Regions from separate parts of the Streptomyces sp. M41 genome, predicted to be linked through region 2. Evidence: predicted binding sites of a transcription regulator. Region 2 holds the regulator's gene; the other holds the start of a gene.
The links. Region 2 encodes HspR, which represses chaperone genes until heat shock. Its sites were predicted from a motif close to TTGAGNNNNNNNNNCTCAA; they were not measured.
Positions count from the first base shown of each region.

Region 1: lon (endopeptidase La) is a predicted target of HspR. The motif match lies at 8,168-8,186, and genes of this name have one in related genera.

Region 1 covers NZ_JBIMKE010000026.1:93,572-104,501, forward strand. The annotation lists gene ACHBTE_RS27285 (SAV_2336 N-terminal domain-related protein) at 1-1,218, shown strand, start outside; gene ACHBTE_RS27290 (multifunctional oxoglutarate decarboxylase/oxoglutarate dehydrogenase thiamine pyrophosphate-binding subunit/dihydrolipoyllysine-residue succinyltransferase subunit) at 1,300-5,106, opposite strand; gene ACHBTE_RS27295 (sensor histidine kinase) at 5,389-6,495, opposite strand; gene ACHBTE_RS27300 (response regulator transcription factor) at 6,492-7,229, opposite strand; gene ACHBTE_RS27305 (spermidine synthase) at 7,362-8,039, opposite strand; gene lon (endopeptidase La) at 8,209-10,623, shown strand; gene ACHBTE_RS27315 (lysozyme) at 10,739-10,930, opposite strand, start outside.
Region 2 covers NZ_JBIMKE010000005.1:3,583-14,512, reverse strand. The annotation lists gene ACHBTE_RS08530 (DUF2637 domain-containing protein) at 1-93, shown strand, start outside; gene ACHBTE_RS08525 (zinc-ribbon domain-containing protein) at 98-394, opposite strand; gene ACHBTE_RS08520 ((Fe-S)-binding protein) at 498-2,792, opposite strand; gene ACHBTE_RS08515 (MraY family glycosyltransferase) at 3,025-4,089, shown strand; gene dnaK (molecular chaperone DnaK) at 4,184-6,031, shown strand; gene grpE (nucleotide exchange factor GrpE) at 6,031-6,693, shown strand; gene dnaJ (molecular chaperone DnaJ) at 6,736-7,917, shown strand; gene ACHBTE_RS08495 (heat shock protein transcriptional repressor HspR) at 7,923-8,369, shown strand; gene ACHBTE_RS08490 (GNAT family N-acetyltransferase) at 8,582-9,043, shown strand; gene ACHBTE_RS08485 (hypothetical protein) at 9,024-9,596, opposite strand; gene ACHBTE_RS08480 (sugar ABC transporter substrate-binding protein) at 9,928-10,930, shown strand, end outside.

The DNA of each region.
Region 1 (10,930 bases), on a different contig from region 2:
GGGAGGGCCGAACTGTGGCACGGCATCGTGCGGGAGCATGATCGTCACCATGCACGACGGCTGCGGGAGCGCGGCTCCTACATGACGTGGACCGGGGTGCACGAATGGCTTGCCGGGCGATCGCTCACCGTCGGGAAGCTGTCGCCCGCCGAGCGCACGGAACTGTACGGCCACCTGGCCGAACTCCCGCCGCCGGAGCGGCCCGAGATCGTGGTCGAACTTCTCGGTGAGCTCCGGGACGACCGCTATCCGCCGTACAGCTGGCGGGACGGGGTCGGGTTGATGCACCCGGGCGACTCCGCGGACCTCGCCCTGACGTACGCGGCGCGCGTATGGGCCGAGCTCGCGGCGCGCGGAGGGTCGGCCTGGGATGCGGGGCTCGTGGGGCTGCGGGCCTGGATCACGCGGACCGCCCGGACCCGGGACCAGGAGGTCCAGCGGGCCGTCGTGGACGTCTTCGAGTCGATGCGTGGGGTCATGCCCTTCTCGGACGACTGCCTTCTGGTCGATGTCTGGCCCCGGCTTCCGGTACGCGAGCGGTATCTGTGGAGCATCACCCGGATACGGGGCGACGAGCGCGTGCTCCTCTCCGAGGGCGAGGCCGACCACCACGCGGGCGTTCCGCACGACCTCGGCCGGCAGCTGATGGACGCGGTACGCGACTGCGGCATCGCCGAGACCGGGACCAACGTCATGTTCTCCCTGCCCGCGGAACTCGTGTGGGCGCCGCCCTGGGAGGAGCGGACGGTGGCCGAGCTGACGGGACCGCCGGGAGGGACACCGCGATCGGTCGTGGTACGCGCCCGAGACCGCGTGGGCCGCCCGTCGGACCCCTGGCTGCGACGCTGGAACGCCCTGCTGGAGGGCCCGCTGCGGCCGGTCCGCCTACCCGCCTCCAGCGGCACGCTGCTCCGCGTGCTCCTGGAGGAGGCTCCGCCGTCCGCGGTGGTCGTGGGCTGCCTGCATGAGCCGGCCGCGCTGCACGAGGCATGGAGGCACGGCTGCCCCCTCATCCTCTGGAGTCGTGCCGAACTTCACCAGGACTGCGGCGAGTTCCACGAGCGGGCCGAGGAACTGGTCGAGTGGGCACCCTCACCCGGTGAACTCCTCAGCCGCGTGGCCCGTCTGCGCATCCTCAACGCCGGCGCCGAGCCCTACCCCGACGCGGCCTGGGTGCGGCACCTGGTCATCCACTACGACCCCCCGAACCTCCCATGACGAAGGGGCCCGCCCCCGGAATGCTCCGGAAGCGGGCCCCTTCGTAAGGCTCGCACAGCTCGTACAGGCGGGTTCAGAGGCTCACGCCTCGAACACCTCCCGCACCAGCTGCTCCTGCTCGGCCTGGTGCCGCTTCGCGGAACCGACGGCCGGGGACGAGCCGTGCGGACGCGAGATGCGCCGCAGGCGCTCGCCGTGCGGCACGTCGGCGCCGACCGCCAGGTCCAGGTGGTCGATCAGGTTGAGCGCGATGAACGGCCAGGCACCCTGGTTCGCCGGCTCCTCCTGGGCCCACAGGTACTTCTCGGCGTTCGGGTACTTGGCGATCTCGGCCTGGAGCTCGGTACCCGGCAGCGGGTACAGGCGCTCGATGCGGATGATCGCCGTGTCCGTGACGCCGCGCTTCTTCCGCTCGGCCTCCAGGTCGTAGTAGACCTTGCCGGCGCAGAAGACGACCTTCTTCACGGCGGCCGGGTCGACCGACGCGTCGCCGATGACCGGCTGGAACTGGCCCGTCGTGAACTCCTCCGCCGACGAGGCCGCCGCCTTCAGACGCAGCATCGACTTCGGCGTGAAGACCACCAGCGGCTTGTGGTGCGGGTTGTGCACCTGCCACCGCAGGAGGTGGAAGTAGTTCGACGGCGACGTCGGCATGGCGACCGTCATGTTGTTCTGCGCGCACAGCTGGAGGAACCGCTCCGGGCGGGCGGACGAGTGGTCCGGGCCCTGGCCCTCGTAGCCGTGCGGCAGGAGCAGGACGACGCCGGACGTCTGGGCCCACTTCTGCTCGGCGGAGGAGATGAACTCGTCCACGACCGTCTGGGCGCCGTTGACGAAGTCGCCGAACTGCGCCTCCCACATCACGAGCGCGTCCGGGCGGGCCAGGGAGTAGCCGTACTCGAAGCCCATGGCCGCGTACTCGGACAGCAGGGAGTTGTAGACGTTCAGCCGCGACTGGTCCTCGGAGAGGTACTGCAGCGGCGTGTACTCCTCGCCCGTCTCACGGTCGATGATGACCGCGTGCCGCTGGCCGAAGGTGCCGCGCTGCGAGTCCTGGCCGGCCAGCCGGACCGGGACGCCCTCCAGCAGCAGGGAGCCGATGGCGAGGGTCTCGCCCATGCCCCAGTCGATGGTGCCGTCCTCGACCATCGACGCCCGGCGCTGCAGCTGTGGCAGCAGCCGCGGGTGGACGGTGATGTGGTCGGGGATGTTGACCTGGGACTCGGCGATCCGCTTGACGACCTCGGTGGTCACCGGGGTGTTGACGGCGACCGGGAACTCGGCCTGCGGGTCGGAGGGCTCCGCGGCGGCCGGCTGCGAGGTGGCCTCGCGGACCTCCGTGAAGACCTTCTCCAGCTGGCCCTGGTAGTCCTGGAGCGCCTGCTCGGCCTCTTCCAGGGTGATGTCGCCACGACCGATCAGGGACTCGGTGTAGAGCTTGCGCACCGAGCGCTTCTTGTCGATCAGGTCGTACATCAGCGGCTGGGTGAAGGCCGGGTTGTCCGACTCGTTGTGACCGCGGCGGCGGTAGCAGATGAGGTCGATCACCACGTCCTTGTTGAACGCCTGACGGAACTCGAAGGCCAGGCGGGCCACGCGGACCACGGCCTCCGGGTCGTCGCCGTTCACATGGAAGATCGGGGCCTCGATCATCCTCGCCACGTCCGTCGCGTACATCGACGAGCGGGAGGACTCCGGGGCGGCCGTGAAGCCGACCTGGTTGTTGATGACGATGTGGACCGTGCCGCCGGTGCGGTAGCCGCGCAGCTGCGACATGTTCAGGGTCTCGGCCACCACGCCCTGGCCCGCGAAGGCCGCGTCGCCGTGGATCGCCACCGGCAGGACCGTGAAGTCCGTGCCGCCCTTGCCGATGATGTCCTGCTTGGCGCGGGCGACGCCTTCCAGGACGGGGTCGACGGCCTCGAGGTGCGAGGGGTTCGCGACCAGCGACACCCGGATCTGCTCGCCGTCCAGGCCGGTGAAGGTGCCCTCGGCGCCCAGGTGGTACTTCACGTCGCCGGAGCCGTGCATCGACTTCGGGTCGAGGTTGCCCTCGAACTCGCGGAAGATCTGCGCGTACGACTTGCCGACGATGTTGGCGAGGACGTTCAGCCGGCCGCGGTGGGCCATGCCGACGACGACCTCGTCCAGGCGGGACTCGGCGGCCGAGTCCAGCACGGCGTCCAGCAGCGGGATGACGGACTCGCCGCCCTCCAGGGAGAAGCGCTTCTGGCCGACGTACTTGGTCTGCAGGAAGGTCTCGAAGGCTTCCGCGGCGTTCAGCCGGCGCAGGATGCGCAGCTGCTCCTCGCGCTCCGGCTTGGTGTGCGGGCGCTCGACGCGGTCCTGGATCCACTTGCGCTGCTTCGGGTCCTGGATGTGCATGAACTCGATGCCGGTGGTGCGGCAGTACGAGTCGCGCAGGACGCCGAGGATGTCGCGCAGCTTCATCATCGACTTGCCGGCGAAGCCGCCGACGGCGAACTCGCGCTCCAGGTCCCAGAGCGTGAGGCCGTGCTCGGTGATGTCCAGGTCGGGGTGCTTGCGCTGCTGGTACTCCAGCGGGTCGGTGTCGGCCATGACGTGGCCGCGGACCCGGTAGGAGTGGATCAGCTCGAAGACGCGGGCGGCCTTCGTGACGTCGTCGTCGTGGGAGGCGTCGATGTCCTTGAGCCAGCGGACCGGCTCGTAGGGGATGCGCAGCGCCTCGAAGATCTCGTCGTAGAAGTTGTTCTCGCCGAGCAGGAGGTTCGCGACCTGGCGCAGGAACTCGCCGGAGGCGGCGCCCTGGATGACCCGGTGGTCGTAGGTCGACGTGAGCGTCATGACCTTGGAGATGCCGAGCTTGTTCAGGGTGTCCTGGGAGGTGCCCTGGAACTCCGCCGGGTAGTCCATGGAGCCGACGCCCATGATGACCGACTGGCCGGGCATCAGGCGGGGCACCGAGTGGACGGTGCCGAGACCACCGGGGTTGGTCAGGGAGACCGTGACGCCGGTGAAGTCGTCCATCGTCAGCTTGCCGTCGCGGGCGCGGCGGACGATGTCCTCGTAGGCCTGCCAGAACTCGAAGAAGTTCAGCGTCTCGGCCTTCTTGATCGCCGCGACGACCAGCTGGCGGTCGCCGTTGGGCTTGACCAGGTCGATGGCGAGGCCGAGGTTGACGTGGGCCGGCTTGATCAGCGTCGGCTTGCCGTCCTTCTCGCCGAACGCGTAATTCATCGCCGGCATGGCCTTGATGGCCTGCACCATCGCGTAGCCGATCAGGTGCGTGAAGGAGATCTTCCCGCCCCGGGCGCGCTTGAGGTGGTTGTTGATGACGATGCGGTTGTCGAAGAGCAGCTTCACCGGCACCGCGCGCACGGACGTGGCCGTGGGCAGCTCCAGCGAGGCGTTCATGTTCTTCGCGACCGCGGCGGCGGGGCCGCGCAGCGTCACCAGCTCGGGACCGTCGGCAGCGGCGGCGGGCTCGGCCTTCTTCGGCTGAGCGGGCTTCGCGGCCGGGGCAGGCTTCGCCGGGGCGGGAGCCGGAGCCGCGGCGGCGGGCTTCGGGGCCGCGGGAGCCGGCGCGGGGACCGACGGAGCGGCGGGAGCGGCCGGTGCGGCGGGCGCCGCCGGGGGCGTGGTGGTGCCCGCGGCCCCCGTGGCCGCGGTACCCGCCGGAGCCGAGGCGGCAGCCGCCCCCGGCTTGTAGTCGGCGAAGAAGTCCCACCAGGCGCGGTCTACCGAATTCGGGTCCTGGAGGTACTGCTGATAGATCTCGTCGACGAGCCACTCGTTCGGACCGAACGCGGCCGCGGGGTTCTTGCCCGCTTGGTCGGTGTCGGTCGTGGGGGTACCACCCGCCCGAAGGGTGGGGGAGCTCGAGTTACTGGGGGACTGTGGCGACACGGCGGCAACCGCCCTCTTCCGCTTCACAAGGTGATGGACAGCGGGAATAAAGGCTACGCCTCCCCGGCCGGGAAGGTCAGGCCGGGCATGGTCATCGTCGTGTAAGTCACATCGGAAACCGTGTTTCGGGCCTGTAAATGGCGGGAAACAAGCGTGGTTCCGCTGCAGCAGGGAAAGGCCCGGCAGGCCCCGTGCACTGCGAAGGTGCGGGCCTGTGCCTGATCACACGTGTCCGTCAGCCCGGACGCACATGGATCTTGTGGCTCCGCCTCGAACTTTACGTCAACTTGGCAAAGAAGGCTGCCCCGGAAGCGTGACCAGGATCCGGCAACCCCGCTCGGATTCGGCCACACCGATCCGGCCGCCGTGCAGATCGACGGCCCAGCGCGCGATCGCCAGCCCCAGACCCGTACCGCCGTCGCTGCCCGGTCCGTGCGGCCGGCTGACGGCCCCCCGGTTGAACCGCTCGAACACCCGGTGCCAGTCGGACTTCGGAATGCCCGGACCCTCGTCCAGGACCTCCAGCACCAGCGACTCCGGCTGGGCCCCGCGCCGCGCCTTGACCGTCACCCGGCCGTGCGGCGGGCTGTGCTTGATCGCGTTGTCGATGAGGTTGGCGACGACCTGGTGGATGCGCTCGGGGTCGGCGTGCGCGGTCAGCTCCGGCGGGGAGACGTCGAGATGCAGATGGACGTCCGTGCGGGTGTGGCTCCCGGAGCCCGACGCCATGCCCCCGCGCGCGGAGGCGACCATGTTGGCCTCCTTCAGCACCCCCGACAGATAGGGCCACACCTCGAAACGCCGCATGCGCAGCGGTACGACGCCGTTGTCCAGGCGGGACAGGTCCAGGAGGGTCTCCACGAGGCGGCCGAGGCGCTCGGTCTGCTTCAGCGCCGTGCGCATCGTCTCGGGGTCGGCCTCGGCGATGCCGTCGACCACGTTCTCCAGGACGGCCCGCAGGCCCGCGATGGGGGTGCGCAGCTCGTGCGAGACGTTCGCCACGAGCTCCTTGCGCTGCTGGTCCTGGGCCTCCAGCTCGTCGGCCATGAGGTTGATCGTGCCGGCGAGGTCGCCCAGCTCGTCGCGGCGGTTGTCCTGCACCCGGCGGGTGTAGTCGCCGTGCGAGATGGACCGGGCCACCGCGTTCATCTCGTCCAGCGGTGCGGTGAGCGAATGGGCCACGAACTGCGTAATGAGCAGTGTGGCGATCATCGAGAAGACCGTGATGAAGCGCAGCTCCGTCTGGGTGCGCACCGCGATCATCGACAGACCTGTCGTGATCAGCACCGCGATGACGACCAGTGCGCCCAGCTTGGTCTTGATCGAGAACGGACTGACGCTGCCCCAGGGCTGCCCGGGGCGTCTTGGCGCGGCCGGCCCGTCGCTCATGGAGTCGGTGTCTCCAGGGCGTAGCCCACGCCGTGCACCGTACGGATCCGCTCGGCGCCGATCTTCCGGCGGAGCGCCTTGATGTGGCTGTCGACCGTGCGCGTGCCGGAGGCGTCCGCCCAGTCCCACACCTCGGCAAGCAGCTGCTCGCGGGAGAGCACCGCGCGCGGGGTGTTCGCCAGGCACACCAGGAGATCGAACTCGGTGGGGGTGAGGTGAACATCCTCACTGCGCACCCGCACGCGCCGCTGCGCGTGGTCGATCTCCAGCTCACCGAGCCGCATGATGCCCGAGCGCGGGGTCGTGGCGGCCAGCGCGGCCCGCTCGACGCGGCGCAGCAGCACATGCACGCGCGCCGCCAGCTCCCGCATCGAGAACGGCTTGGTCATGTAGTCGTCGGCGCCGACGCCGAGCCCGACCAGCATGTCGGTCTCGTCGTCCCGCGCCGTCAGCATCAGCACCGGCACCGGCCGCTGGGCCTGCACCCGGCGGCACACCTCCAGGCCGTCGAAGCCCGGCAGCATGATGTCGAGGATCAGCAGGTCGGGCTGCCACGCCTCGGCCGTGTCGACCGCCGCCGGACCGTCGCCCGCGGTCTGCACGAGGAACCCCTCGGCGCGCAGACGGGCCGCGATGGCGTCCACGATGGTCGAATCGTCCTCGACCACGAGGACCCGGCGCTGTGCGCCAGGGGTTGCCGCCGTGCCGTTGTGGGAGGTGTGTGTCTGCTCCATCGCCCGCCCCAAGTTGCTTTCCGGAATCCGTGGGGGTGATTCCTCTGACTGGCTGTGCCTGCGCATGCTTGCGATTGACGCTTGAATGATCCGCGTCAGAGAAGCAGAGTACGGGGAGTCACCGCGCCACGGCTATCCAGGTCGGACGGCGAGGTGGACGACGTCCGGAACGCCCCGGGCAACGGGGATCTCTTCGGTACGCACCTGCTGGAATCCGGCATTACGCAAGGTTTCTTCGAATTCCGGAGAGGGCTGGGCGGACCATACGGCCAGCACTCCACCCGGTCTCAACGCCCCTGCGCAGCCTGCCAGTCCGGCCGGTGAGTAGAGGCTGTCGTTGCCCTCCGTGACGGTCCAGCCGGGGCCGTTGTCGATGTCGAGACACAGGGCGTCATACGTGGCGGAAGTCTCATGTACATGGGCCACGAGATCGGATTCCAGAATCCGGGTGCGCGGGTCGGCGAGGGCATCGGCGGAGAATTCGGACAACGGCCCGTCGAGATGCCAGTCGATGATCGCGCGCTCGCGCTCCACCACCGTGATCCGTCCCCAGCGGGGGTCAGCGGTGGCGTGTGCGAGCGAGAACCCGACCCCGAGCCCGCCGATCAGCACGTCCGGCCGCGCCCGCCCGTCCAGGGCGTCGAGCGCCGCGTCGACGAGGAGCCGCTCCGAGCGCCCGTCGGAGGTGTCCATCAGGAAGCAGCCGTTCGCGATGATCTGGAGCAGCTCACCGTGCCGCCGCAGCACGACCTCGCCGTGCGGGCCCTCGCGCCGGTCCAGTACTTCCGGGGTGTCGTAGGAAGTGGGCATCCGGTCATCCTTTCAGGTCGGTGCGGGCGGGCCGAGGGAAATACCCGGGACGGCGGAGAGCGCCGGGTGTCCGCCAGTGATCGCTCAGAGCGAACGGCGGTCGGGGAACATTCGGATCCTCCCGTGCATTGAGTCGGCATAACTCAACTTGACTGCCGAAGGGGAGATCATGGCTTCGACGTCCACACCGCTCACCCTGCCCGTGCTGCCGCTCGACGGTGAGGTCGTACTGCCCGGGATGGTGGTCCCGCTGGACTTGAACGACGCCGATGTGCGCGCCGCGGTGGAGGCCGCGCAGGCCGCCGCCCGGTCACAGCCGGGCAAGCCACGGGTGCTGCTGGTGCCACGCATCGACGGGACCTACGCCGGCACCGGTGTGCTCGGCACCGTCGAGCAGGTCGGCCGGCTCGCCGACGGCGACCCGGGCGCCCTGATCCGCGGACGGGGCCGGGTGCGGATCGGCGCCGGCACCACCGGGCCGGGCGCCGCGCTGTGGGTCGAGGGCACCCGGGTCGACGAGGGCGCGCCCGAGCCGTTGCCCGGACAGGTCGCCGAACTGGTCAAGGAGTACAAGGCCCTGGCCACCGCCTGGCTGCGCAAGCGCGGCGCCTGGCAGGTCGTGGACCGCGTCCAGGCCATCGACGACGTGTCCCAGCTGGCCGACAACTCCGGTTACTCGCCCTTCCTGACCACCGAACAGAAGGTGGAGCTCCTGGAGACGGCCGATCCGGTCGCCCGCCTGAAGCTCGCCACCCAGCAGCTGCGCGACCATCTCGCCGAGCAGGACGTGGCCGAGACCATCGCCAAGGACGTCCAGGAGGGCGTCGACAAGCAGCAGCGCGAGTTCCTGCTCCGCCGTCAGCTGGAGGCGGTCCGCAAGGAGCTGCGCGAGCTGAACGGCGAGCAGGACGGCGAGGAGTCCGACGACTACCGCGCCCGTGTGGAGGCAGCCGACCTGCCGGAGAAGGTCCGTGAGGCCGCGCTCAAGGAGGTCGACAAGCTGGAGCGGTCCAGCGACCAGTCCCCGGAGGGCTCCTGGATCCGCACCTGGCTTGACACCGTCCTCGAACTGCCGTGGAACGAACGGACCGAGGACGCCTACGACATCCAGGGCGCCAAGGGCGTGCTGGACGCCGAGCACGCCGGACTGGAGGACGTGAAGGAGCGGATCACCGAGTACCTGGCGGTGCGCAAGCGCCGCGGCGACCGCGGCCTCGGCGTCGTCGGCGGCCGGCGCGGCGGTGCCGTGCTCGCGCTGGTCGGCCCGCCCGGCGTCGGCAAGACCTCGCTCGGCGAGTCCGTCGCGCACGCCATGGGCCGCAAGTTCGTCCGGGTCGCGCTCGGCGGTGTCCGGGACGAGGCCGAGATCCGCGGCCACCGGCGTACCTACGTCGGCGCGCTGCCCGGCCGGATCGTGCGCGCGATCAAAGAGGCCGGTTCGATGAACCCGGTCGTCCTCCTCGACGAGATCGACAAGGTGGGGTCCGATTTCCGGGGCGACCCGGCGGCGGCCCTGCTGGAGGTCCTGGACCCGGCGCAGAACCACACCTTCCGGGATCACTACCTGGAGGTGGAGCTGGACCTGAGCGACGTGGTCTTCCTCGCCACGGCCAACGTCCTGGAAGCCATCCCGGAAGCCCTGCTCGACCGTATGGAACTGGTCCGCCTCGACGGCTACACCGAGGACGAGAAGGTCGTCATCGCCCGGGACCATCTGCTCCCGCGCCAGCTGGAGCGGGCCGGGCTGGACCAGGACGAGGTCACCATCGACGAGGGCGCCCTGCGCAGGCTCGCCGGCGAGTACACGCGCGAGGCGGGCGTGCGCAATCTGGAGCGCTCCATCGCGAGGCTGCTGCGCAAGGTCGCGGCACAGCACGAACTGGGCGAGCGCGAGCTGCCGTTCACCGTGACCGACGGCGACCTGCGTGCGCTGATCGGCAGGCCGCACCATGTGCCCGAGTCCGCGCAGGACCCGGCCGAGCGCCGCACGGCCGTGCCGGGCGTGGCGACGGGCCTGGCCGTGACCGGTGCGGGCGGCGACGTGCTGTTCGTGGAGGCATCGCTGGCCGACCCGGAGACGGGTGCGGCGGGCCTGACGCTGACGGGTCAGCTGGGGGACGTGATGAAGGAGAGCGCCCAGATCGCCCTGTCCTTCCTCCGCTCCCACGGCGCCGAACTCGAACTGCCGGTCGCGGACATCAAGGACCGGGGTGTGCACATCCACTTCCCGGCGGGCGCGGTGCCGAAGGACGGCCCGAGCGCCGGCATCACGATGACGACGGCCCTGGCGTCACTGCTGTCGGGCCGGCTGGTCCGCACCGACGTGGCGATGACCGGTGAGGTCTCGCTGACCGGCCGGGTCCTGCCGATCGGCGGTGTGAAGCAGAAGCTGCTCGCGGCCCACCGGGCGGGGGTCACCACGGTGATCATCCCCAAGCGCAACGAGCCCGACCTGGACGACGTCCCGGCCGAGGTGCTGGACAAGCTCGACGTCCACGCCGTGACCGATGTCCGCCAGGTCCTGGAACTGGCCCTGTCGCCGGCCACCGACGGCGCGGCCCCCGAGGTTCCGGTCGCGGCGTGACGGACGCGGCCGGACAGGCAGGGCCCGGATCTCCCGCACGGGAGGCCGGGCCCTCGCCGTACGACAGATCACGACGGATCACGGCGGATCACGACGGATGCGGTACGGCGGCGGATCAGCCGTTGGCCAGGGCCTGGACCCGGTCGATGGCTCCGTTGAACCGGTTGTGGTCGCCGACCGTCGGCCCGGAGGACGTGTACTGCCACATCGTGTAGTAGCTCCAGCCCGCCGGGAGTTGTCCCACCGTCGCCGCGTACCGGGCGATCCACAGCGGGTTGGCGGCGGCGAAGCCGTCGTGGTTGCCGGT
Region 2 (10,930 bases):
TGCTTTCGCGAGCTGGTCGGCCAGTTCTCGTCGCGGCCGGGCCCCAAGCACGCCGCCGACACGCTGAACGGGTCCAAGCAGACCCGGTCCTGAGAGGTCAGGACCGGTACGGCTGCTGCGGCTGCCCGTACGGCTGCTGACCGCCCTGGGCGCCGCCGGCCGCGCCCTGCGCCTGAAGCTGTTCGGCCTGCTCGGCGGTCACCTTCTGCTCGGCGCCGCAGAAGGTGCACTGCGTCGCGTACTTCGTCGAGACCGGGAACAGCGGCACGAAGAAGAGCGTGAACTTCGTGACGCGCTTGCGGAGCGTGTGGGCGGAGGGGTTGCCGCAGTGGCCGCACACCAGTGTCAGTATCGCGAGCTGGTAGAGGTAGCCCTTGGTGCCGAAGATGATCACGCCATGGGTCCTTTCGATCCGTTCCTGTCTTCCAGCCTGCCGCACCAGGACGCCCCCTGTCCCATGTGGGACAGGGGGCGTCGCGCTGTGCCTCGGGGGCCGGTCACTTCACCGGTGCCGACTCCGGCTCGTTCTCCGCCTCGGCCTCGCCCGCCGGGGGCTCGTCGTCCGGGACGGGGGTCTTGACGGACTCCAGCAGCAGCTGGGCGACGTCGACGACCTGGATGGACTCCTTGGCCTTGCCGTCGTTCTTCTTGCCGTTCACCGAGTCCGTGAGCATGACCAGGCAGAACGGGCAGGCGGTGGAGACGATGTCCGGGTTCACGGACAGGGCCTCGTCGACGCGCTCGTTGTTGATGCGCTTGCCGATCCGCTCCTCCATCCACATCCGCGCACCACCGGCGCCGCAGCAGAAGCCGCGCTCCTTGTGGCGGTGCATCTCCTCGTTGCGGACGCCCGGGACGGCGGCGATGATCTCGCGCGGCGGCGTGTAGATCTTGTTGTGCCGGCCCAGGTAGCAGGGGTCGTGGTAGGTGATGATGCCCTCGACCGGGGTCACCGGGACCAGCTTGCCCTCGTCCACCAGGTGCTGGAGCAGCTGGGTGTGGTGGATGACCTCGTAGTCGCCGCCGATCTGCGGGTACTCGTTGCCGATCGTGTTGAGGCAGTGCGGGCAGGTGGCGACGATCTTCTTCGCCGACTTGGGCTTCTTCGACTCGGGCGTGACGTTGCCCTCGTCGTCCATCTCCTCGCCGAACGCCATGTTCAGGGCCATGACGTTCTCCATGCCGAGCTCCTGGAAGAGGGGCTCGTTGCCGAGGCGGCGGGCGGAGTCACCGGTGCACTTCTCGTCGCCGCCCATGATCGCGAACTTCACGCCCGCCATGTGCAGCAGCTCGGCGAAGGCCTTGGTGGTCTTCTTCGCCCGGTCCTCCAGGGCGCCGGCGCAGCCGACCCAGTACAGGTACTCGACCTCGGTGAGGTCCTCGATGTCCTTGCCGACGACCGGCACCTCGAAGTCGACTTCCTTCAGCCACTCCAGGCGCTGCTTCTTCGCCAGACCCCAGGGGTTGCCCTTCTTCTCCAGGTTCTTGAGCATCGTGCCCGCCTCGGACGGGAACGCGGACTCGATCATCACCTGGTAGCGGCGCATGTCGACGATGTGGTCGATGTGCTCGATGTCCACCGGGCACTGCTCGACACAGGCGCCACAGGTGGTGCAGGACCACAGGACGTCCGGGTCGATGACGCCGTTCTCCTCCAGCGTGCCGATCAGCGGGCGCTCGGCCTCGGCGAGGGCGGCGGCCGGGACGTCCTTCAGCTGCTCCTCGGACGCCTTCTCGTCGCCCTCCATGGTCTTGCCGCCGCCGGCCAGCAGATACGGCGCCTTGGCGTGCGCGTGGTCGCGCAGCGACATGATCAGCAGCTTCGGGGAGAGGGGCTTGCCGGTGTTCCAGGCGGGGCACTGCGACTGGCAGCGCCCGCACTCGGTGCAGGTGGAGAAGTCCAGCAGGCCCTTCCAGGAGAACTGCTCGACCTGGGAGACACCGAAGACGTCGTCGTCACCGGGGTCGGTGAAGTCGATTGGCTTGCCGCCGGAGGTCATCGGCTGGAGCGCGCCGAGCGCCGTCTCACCGGTGGCGTTGCGCTTGAACCAGATGTTCGGGAAGCCCAGGAAGCGGTGCCACGCCACACCCATGTTGGTGTTCAGCGACACCACGATCATCCAGATGAACGAGGTGCTGATCTTCACCATCGCGGTGAGGTAGATCAGGTTCTGAAGCGCCGTCAGGCTCAGGCCCTTGAAGGCGAGCACCAGCGGATACGAGGCGAAGTACGCGGCCTCGTAGTGCTCGACGTGGTGGATCGCGCCTTCCAGGCCGCGCAGCACGTAGATCGCGAGGCCGATGGTGAGGATGACGTACTCGACGAAGTAGGCCTGGCCGGACTTGGAGCCGGCGAAGCGCGACTTGCGGCCCGCACGGGACGGCAGGCTCAGCAGCCGGATGACCATCAGCACCGCGATGCCCAGTACCGTCATCACGCCGATGAATTCGATGTACAGCTCGAACGGCAGGAACCCGCCGATGACCGGCAGTGTCCAGTCCGCCGAGAAGAGCTGGCCGAACGCCTGCGCCAGGGTGGGCGGCAGCGTCAGGAAGCCGACCGCCACGAACCAGTGGGCGATGCCGACGACGCCCCACCGGTTCATCCGGGTGTGGCCGAGGAACTCCCGCACCAGCGTCACACTGCGGGCGTAGGGGTTGTCGGTCCGGCTGCCGGCCGGAACCGGCTGGCCGAGCTGGAAGTACCGGACGAACTGGCCGATGGCGCGTGCGAGCAGCGCGACGCCGACCACGGTCAGGACCAGCGACACGATGATCGCGGCGAGTTGCATTTCGGGGCTCCTCGGGCCTGCGAGGGGTTCTTCTAGAGGTGTCTTCTAGAGGATGCGTTCGAGAGGGATCTTCGAGATTACTAAGCGGTAACTTATGCAGTCCGTTTGAGACTACCCCCATCTTCCGTCGCACTGTAGCCAGGTGTGAGGTGATCTGAATCGCTGAGGGTTGCCTAAAGATCCGATCGTGTTAATCATCACTAATTGGGGCATATCGCACTAACCTGGCGCCGTGCTGTACGGGATTGCCGCCGCCACGAGCGCCCTGCTCCTCGCCGCCTTTCTGGCGGCGCTCCTCCGGCTGCCCGCTCTGCGCCTCGGCATCGTCGACCGTCGCCGGCAGCGGCCCCTGCCGTTGCTCGGCGGAGCGGGCGTCACGCTCGCGACCTGCCTGGTCGTCGTCGGCTGGGAGTGGGCGGGGGTGGCCCCGCTGGGCCCCGAGATCAGACGGCTGCTGATCGTCGCGGGCGCGGTGGCCCTGCTCGGGCTGGTCGCCGACGTACGGCGGGTGAAGGCCCGGTTCCTGGTCGGCGGTACGGCCGTGGCGGCGGCCTGCGTGGTGCCGTACGGCGAGACGGGGTTCTGGCTGGGGCTGCCGGCCATCGGCTGGATCGTCCTCGTGACCGTCGGCTTCAGGGCGCTCGACCATGCGGACGCGCTGGCCGGCACCGTCGGGGTCGTCACCGCCTTCGGCGTCGGGGTCTGCGCGGCGGCCGAGATGATGGACGAGCTCGCCGTGCTGCTGAGCGTCCTGGCCGCCGCGCTGACCGGGTTCCTCATGCACAACTGGCCCCCCGCGCGCACCGGCCTCGGCTCCTGCGGGTCCTTGTTCATCGGGTTCGTGCTGGCGGCCTCGGCCGTGACGACCCGGGCCGGGCACCACCCGGTCACGAGCGCCGGCGTGCTCTACGCGATCACCGCGCTGGCCACCGCCGACGTACTCCTCGTGGTCCTCTCCCGCAGACTGGCCGGACGGCCGTTGCTGCGCGGCGGCCCCGACCACCTCGGCCATCGCCTGCGCCGGCTCGGGCTCACCCCGCAGGGGACGACCGTCCTGCTGGGGATCCTGGCGTTCTCCGGGGTGGCCGTCGGTGTTCTGGTGCACATGGGATGGGCGCCCCGGTCGGGGGTGTACTGGGTGGGGGCGGGGGCTCTCGTCGCCGTACTCGGCTCGCTCCGGATCAAGGTGTACGGGCCCCGCCGTCAACCCTCAGCCCCTGTGGGGGGACCCGTCGAGACATCCACCCGGCTGACAAACACGCAGGTCAGGAGCCAGTTGCGTGTAAGGAACGGATAAGACTTGAGTGAGGTCGACTCAGCTCTGTTGACCGCACGGAGGCCGTCATGCACACTTGAGTCCGTTCCACTCAAGTCAGCTGGAGGAATCAACCATGGCACGTGCGGTCGGCATCGACCTGGGCACGACTAACTCCGTCGTCAGCGTTCTGGAGGGCGGCGAGCCCACCGTCATCACCAACGCCGAGGGTGCCAGGACCACGCCGTCCGTCGTCGCCTTCGCGAAGAACGGTGAGGTGCTCGTCGGCGAGGTCGCCAAGCGCCAGGCGGTGACCAACGTGGACCGGACCATCCGTTCGGTGAAGCGTCACATGGGCACCGACTGGAAGATCGAGTTGGACGGCAAGCCGTTCAACCCGCAGCAGATCTCGGCGTTCATCCTCCAGAAGCTCAAGCGGGACGCCGAGTCCTACCTGGGCGAGAAGGTCACGGACGCGGTCATCACCGTCCCGGCCTACTTCAACGACTCCGAGCGCCAGGCGACGAAGGAGGCCGGCGAGATCGCCGGCCTGAACGTCCTGCGCATCGTCAACGAGCCCACCGCGGCGGCGCTCGCCTACGGCCTCGACAAGGACGACCAGACGATCCTCGTCTTCGACCTCGGTGGCGGCACCTTCGACGTGTCCCTGCTGGAGATCGGCGACGGCGTCGTCGAGGTGAAGGCCACCAACGGTGACAACCACCTCGGTGGTGACGACTGGGACCAGCGCGTCGTCGACTACCTGGTCCAGCAGTTCCAGTCCGGCCACGGCGTGGACCTGGGCAAGGACAAGATGGCCCTGCAGCGTCTGCGCGAGGCCGCCGAGAAGGCGAAGATCGAGCTGTCCTCGTCCACCGAGACCTCGATCAACCTGCCCTACATCACCGCCTCCGCCGAGGGCCCGCTGCACCTGGACGAGAAGCTCACCCGGGCTCAGTTCCAGCAGCTGACCGCGGACCTCCTGGAGCGCTGCAAGACCCCGTTCTTCAACGTCATGAAGGACGCCGGCGTCTCCATCAACGAGATCGACCACGTCGTCCTCGTCGGTGGCTCCACCCGGATGCCCGCCGTCGCCGAGCTCGTGCGCGAGCTGACCGGCGGCAAGGACGCCAACAAGGGCGTCAACCCGGACGAGGTCGTCGCCATCGGCGCCGCCCTCCAGGCCGGTGTCCTCAAGGGTGAGGTCAAGGACGTCCTGCTCCTCGACGTGACCCCGCTGTCCCTCGGCATCGAGACCAAGGGCGGCATCATGACCAAGCTCATCGAGCGGAACACGACGATCCCGACGAAGCGTTCGGAGATCTTCACCACCGCCGAGGACAACCAGCCCTCCGTGCAGATCCAGGTCTACCAGGGCGAGCGCGAGATCGCGGCGTACAACAAGAAGCTCGGGATGTTCGAGCTGACCGGTCTGCCGCCGGCCCCGCGCGGTGTCCCGCAGATCGAGGTCGCCTTCGACATCGACGCCAACGGCATCATGCACGTGACCGCGAAGGACCTCGGCACGGGCAAGGAGCAGAAGATGACCGTCACCGGTGGCTCCTCGCTGCCGAAGGACGAGGTCAACCGGATGCGCGAAGAGGCCGAGAAGTACGCGGAGGAGGACCACGCCCGCCGCGAGGCCGCCGAGTCCCGCAACCAGGGCGAGCAGCTCGTCTACCAGACGGAGAAGTTCCTCAAGGACAACGAGGACAAGGTCCCCGCCGAGGTCAAGACCGAGGTCGAGTCCGCCGTCGAGGAGCTGAAGACCGCGCTCAAGGGCGAGGACACCGCCGAGATCCGCACGGCCACCGAGAAGGTCGCCGCGGTCTCCCAGAAGGTCGGCCAGGCCATGTACGCCGACGCCCAGGCCGCGCAGGCCGCGGGTGGTCCGGAGGGCGCCGCCCAGGGTGGCAAGCCCGCCGACGACGACGTCGTGGACGCCGAGATCGTGGACGACGAGCGCAAGGACGGTGCCGCGTAATGACGGAGGAGACCCCGGGCTTCGAGGAGAAGCCCGACGTCCCCTCCGGCGCCACCCCTGACGACGCCGAGTCGAAGGCCGCACCCTCGTCGAACAGCGAGGGGGCGGCCCCGGCCGGGGACGGAGCAGCAGACCCGGGCCTGGTGGCCCAGCTGGACCAGGTGCGCACGGCGCTCGGTGAGCGCACCGCGGACCTCCAGCGGCTCCAGGCCGAGTACCAGAACTACCGCCGCCGCGTGGAGCGGGACCGGATCACGGTCAAGGAGATCGCCGTCGCGAACCTCCTTACCGAACTCCTGCCCGTGCTCGACGACATCGGCCGCGCACGGGAGCACGGCGAACTCGTCGGCGGATTCAAGTCCGTCGCGGAGTCGCTGGAGACCGTCGCGGCCAAGATGGGCCTCCAGCAGTTCGGCAAGGAGGGCGAGCCCTTCGACCCGACGATCCACGAGGCGCTGATGCACAGCTACGCGCCGGACGTCACCGAGACGACCTGCGTCGCGATTCTCCAGCCGGGGTATCGCATCGGCGAGCGCACCATCCGCCCCGCGCGGGTGGCCGTCGCCGAGCCCCAGCCGGGCGCGCAGACCGTCAAGGCCGAGGGGTCCGAGGAGAGCACGGCGGCCGACGACAAGGAGAGCGGTGGCCCGGACGAGGGCTGACGTCGAACCGACGTACTCGACAGGGAAGGAGGGACGTCGAGGATGAGCACCAAGGACTTCATCGAGAAGGACTACTACAAGGTCCTCGGCGTCCCCAAGGACGCCACCGAAGCCGAGATCAAGAAGGCGTACCGCAAGCTCGCCCGCGAGAACCACCCGGACGCCAACAAGGGCAACGCCAAGGCCGAGGAGCGCTTCAAGGAGATCTCCGAGGCGAACGACATCCTCGGCGACCCCAAGAAGCGCAAGGAGTACGACGAGGCACGCGCACTCTTCGGCAACGGCGGCTTCCGCCCGGGGCCGGGCGGCGCGGGCGGCTCCTTCAACTTCGACCTGGGCGACCTCTTCGGAGGCGGCGCCCAGGGCGGCCAAGGGGGAGCCGGCGGCTTCGGCGGCGGACTCGGTGACGTCTTCGGGGGCCTGTTCAACCGGGGCGGCACGGGCACGACCCGTACCCAGCCGCGCCGGGGCCAGGACATCGACACCGAGGTCACCTTGAGCTTCACCGAGGCGATCGAGGGCGCGACGGTCCCGCTGCGCATGTCCTCGCAGTCCCCGTGCAAGGCCTGCGCGGGCACCGGCGACAAGAACGGCACGCCGCGGGTGTGCCCGACCTGTGTCGGCACCGGCCAGGTGGCGCGGGGCTCGGGCGGCGGGTTCTCCCTGACCGACCCGTGCCCGGACTGCAAGGGGCGCGGTCTGATCGCCGAGCACCCCTGCACGGAGTGCAAGGGCAGCGGTCGTGCGAAGTCGTCCCGGACCATGCAGGTCCGCATCCCGGCCGGGGTGTCCGACGGCCAGCGCATCCGGCTGCGCGGCAAGGGCGCGCCCGGTGAGCGCGGCGGACAGGCCGGCGACCTGTATGTCACCGTGCACGTCGGGGAGCACCCGGTGTTCGGCCGCAAGGGCGACAACCTCACGGTGACCGTCCCCGTGACCTTCACGGAGGCGGCCCTCGGCGGCGAGGTCAGGGTCCCCACCCTGGGCGGACCGCCGGTCACGCTGAAGCTGCCGCCCGGCACGCCCAACGGCCGCACCATGCGGGCGCGGGGCAAGGGCGCGGTCCGCAAGGACGGCACCCGCGGCGACCTGTTGGTCACCGTCGAGGTGAGTGTCCCGACGGACCTTTCGGGGAAGGCTCGTGACGCGCTCGAGGCGTATCGCGAGGCGACCGCGGGCGAGGACCCGCGGGCGGAGCTGTTCCAGGCCGCGAAGGGAGCATGAGTCAGATGGACGGTCGTCGACGCAACCCGTATGAACTGACCGAGGAGACCCCGGTCTACGTCATCTCGGTGGCGGCCCAGCTGTCCGGCCTGCACCCGCAGACCCTTCGCCAGTACGACCGTCTGGGCCTCGTGTCCCCGGACCGCACCGCGGGCCGGGGGCGCCGTTACTCGGCCCGGGACATCGAACTGCTGCGCACCGTCCAGCAGTTGTCGCAGGACGAGGGCATCAACCTGGCAGGCATCAAGCGCATCATCGAACTGGAGAACCAGGTCGCCGCGCTCCAGTCCCGGGTCGCCGAGATGCAGGCGGCGCTGGACGGCGCGGCGGCGGCGATGCAGCAGCGCGAGGCGGCGGTGCACGCGTCGTACCGCCGTGACCTGGTGCCGTACCAGGAGGTGCAGCAGACCAGCGCGCTGGTGGTGTGGCGACCCAAGAAGGCCAAGGACTAGGCGAGTCCAGGTCCCGGGGCCCAGGTCCCGCCTGAGCGATGGAGCCCGGAGGTTCGGTGCGAACCTCCGGGCTCCGGCCTTTTGATGCACGGCCTTTTGATGCACGGCCTTTTGATGCACGGCCTTTGATGCACGGCCTTTGATGCACGGCCTTCGCTGCATGGCCCTTTAATGCACGGCGGTGAGCCGGGAGTCGGTGCGATAGTGCCGACATGACCGTGGAGCATGCGTCGACCCGCCGGCCCTCACTGACGACCGGCGGGGAGGACGAGGAGCTTTCCGAGCGGCTCGACCAGGAGTTGACCGCCTTCAACGCCCGTGCCACCGGAGCCGGCCGGCCCGTCGAGTTCTCGGTCCGGGCCACCGACGAGACCGGCGAACTCGCCGGCGGGCTCACCGGATGGTGCTGGGGCAGCCTGTGCGGCATCGAGATGCTGTGGGTGCGCGAGGACCAGCGGCACGCCGGCTGGGGCACGAAGCTCATGCGGGAGGCCGAGGCGGAGGCCGGGCGGCGTGGCTGCACCGAGATCCTCGTGTCGTCGTACTCCTTCCAGGCGCCCGAGTTCTACAAGCGCCTCGGGTACCGCGAGACGGGGCGCCTGGACGGCGTTCCGGGGGGCCACCAGGACGTGTATCTCCAGAAGACGCTCGGCGTCAGGGGATCAGCTCGCTGATCGCCTCGGTGGCCAGCAGCCACATCGGCTGTGCGCCGGTTCCGAACCCGGCGGCGAGGGCGTAGCCGAGGGCCGCGTCGAGGGCGTCCGGCGTGGTGCCCTGCCGCCACTCGGCGAGGATCCGGCCGTCGCCCTCGGAGGTGAGGTCGCCGAGCCGCAGTCCGTCCCGCAGGAGCCGGCTGCCGGGCACGGAGTCGGGCACGAGCCGCCAGACGCGCCCCGAGTGCCGGACGTCGACCCGGTAGGACCGCCGGGTCAGCCGCCCCTTCGCCGGGCGTACGGCCCCTTCCTCGCCGTCGACGGTGAGGGTGAGCAGGCGGCGGTCCCGGGTGCCGACGGGGATGTGGTCCTCGGCCTCGGTGCCGGGGGCGCGGCTCACCACGATCCGCGGTATCGCCTCGCCCTCGACGACGACTTGGCCGCGCCCGGTGTCCAGGCGGACGGTCAGCGGGCCGAACAGGCTGTCCTCGACGGGGGCCTCGACGACGGACTCGGCAGAGGTGTCGGTGCGCGTGTCGGCGGAGGCATCGGTGGGGGCATCGGCGGGGGTCATACCGATGATCTTCCCAGGTCCCCGAAGTGCCGGAAAAGGTAGTGTTCGCGAAGAACTGCCGCTTGAACACGTCTGGCTGGGTTCATTCGATCTTCTGCTCGAGTATGGATCTTGGTGTGATGGTTGATCGAGCTTGCGTGGAGGGGGTGTAAAGGGTGTTTGGAGACGTTCCGTCATGTCTTTACACGCGCAGCGGAGCGTGGTGTTGCGCACTCGTTAAGTCATTCCGCTTGACGCTGGGGGCGGTCGGAGCGTTGGCTTTTCAGTCATCTGGGCGCATTGGCGCGCCCGTGTCCCGATGGCACCAGAAGTGAGCTCCTACATGCGTTCCATGCGCCCCACGCGTCGTATCGCCACCGTCGTGGCCGCCGCGTCCACGATGACCCTTTCGCTGACCGCGTGCGGGGCGCTGGGGGTCAGTGGGGACAGCAGCGAGGCGAGCCCGACCAAGGGCAACGACGTCACCGTGGGCCTGCTGCTGCCGGAGACGGCGAACACGCGCTACGACAAGTTCGACTACCCGATCATCAGGAACAAGGTCCAGGAGCTCACGGACAAGCAGGGCCAGGTCGTCTACCTGAACGCCGACGCGGACGCGGCCAAGCAGGCCCGCCAGATGGAGAAGCTGATCGAGGAGCAGGTCGATGTGATCCTGCTGGACGCCGTCGACTCGCACGCCATCGCCGAGGGCGTCCAGAAGGCCAAGGACGCCGGCATCCCGGTCATCGCCTACGACCGCCTGGCCGAGGGCCCCATCGACGCGTACGTCTCCTTCGACAACGAACTCGTGGGCGAGGTGCAGGGCCGCTCCCTCCTCGAGGCCATGGGCGGCTCGGGCGTCGACTCGTCCGACAAGATCGTCATGATGAACGGCTCGCCCACCGACCCGAACGCCAAGCAGTTCAAGGCGGGCGCCCTCTCCGAGCTCAAGGGCGCGGTGCACATCGCCAAGACCTACGACACCAAGGACTGGAAGCCGGAGAACGCCCAGGCCAACATGGCCCAGGCGATCGAGGCCGTCGGCGTCAACAACCTCAAGGGCGTGTACTCCGCCAACGACGGCATGGCCGCCGGTGTCATCAAGGCCCTCAAGGCCGCGGGCGTCACCCAGCTGCCGCCCATCACCGGTCAGGACGCCGAACTCGACGCGGTCCAGCGGATCATCGCCGGTGAGCAGTACATGAGCGTGTACAAGTCGTACCCGCAGGAGGCCGAGAGCGCCGCGCAGATGGCCGTGGCCAAGGTCCAGGGCAAGGACATCCAGTTCGACTCCCTCACCCAGGACCAGGTGGACAGCCCGACCGACAAGGGCATCCCGGCCCTGCTGGTCCCCG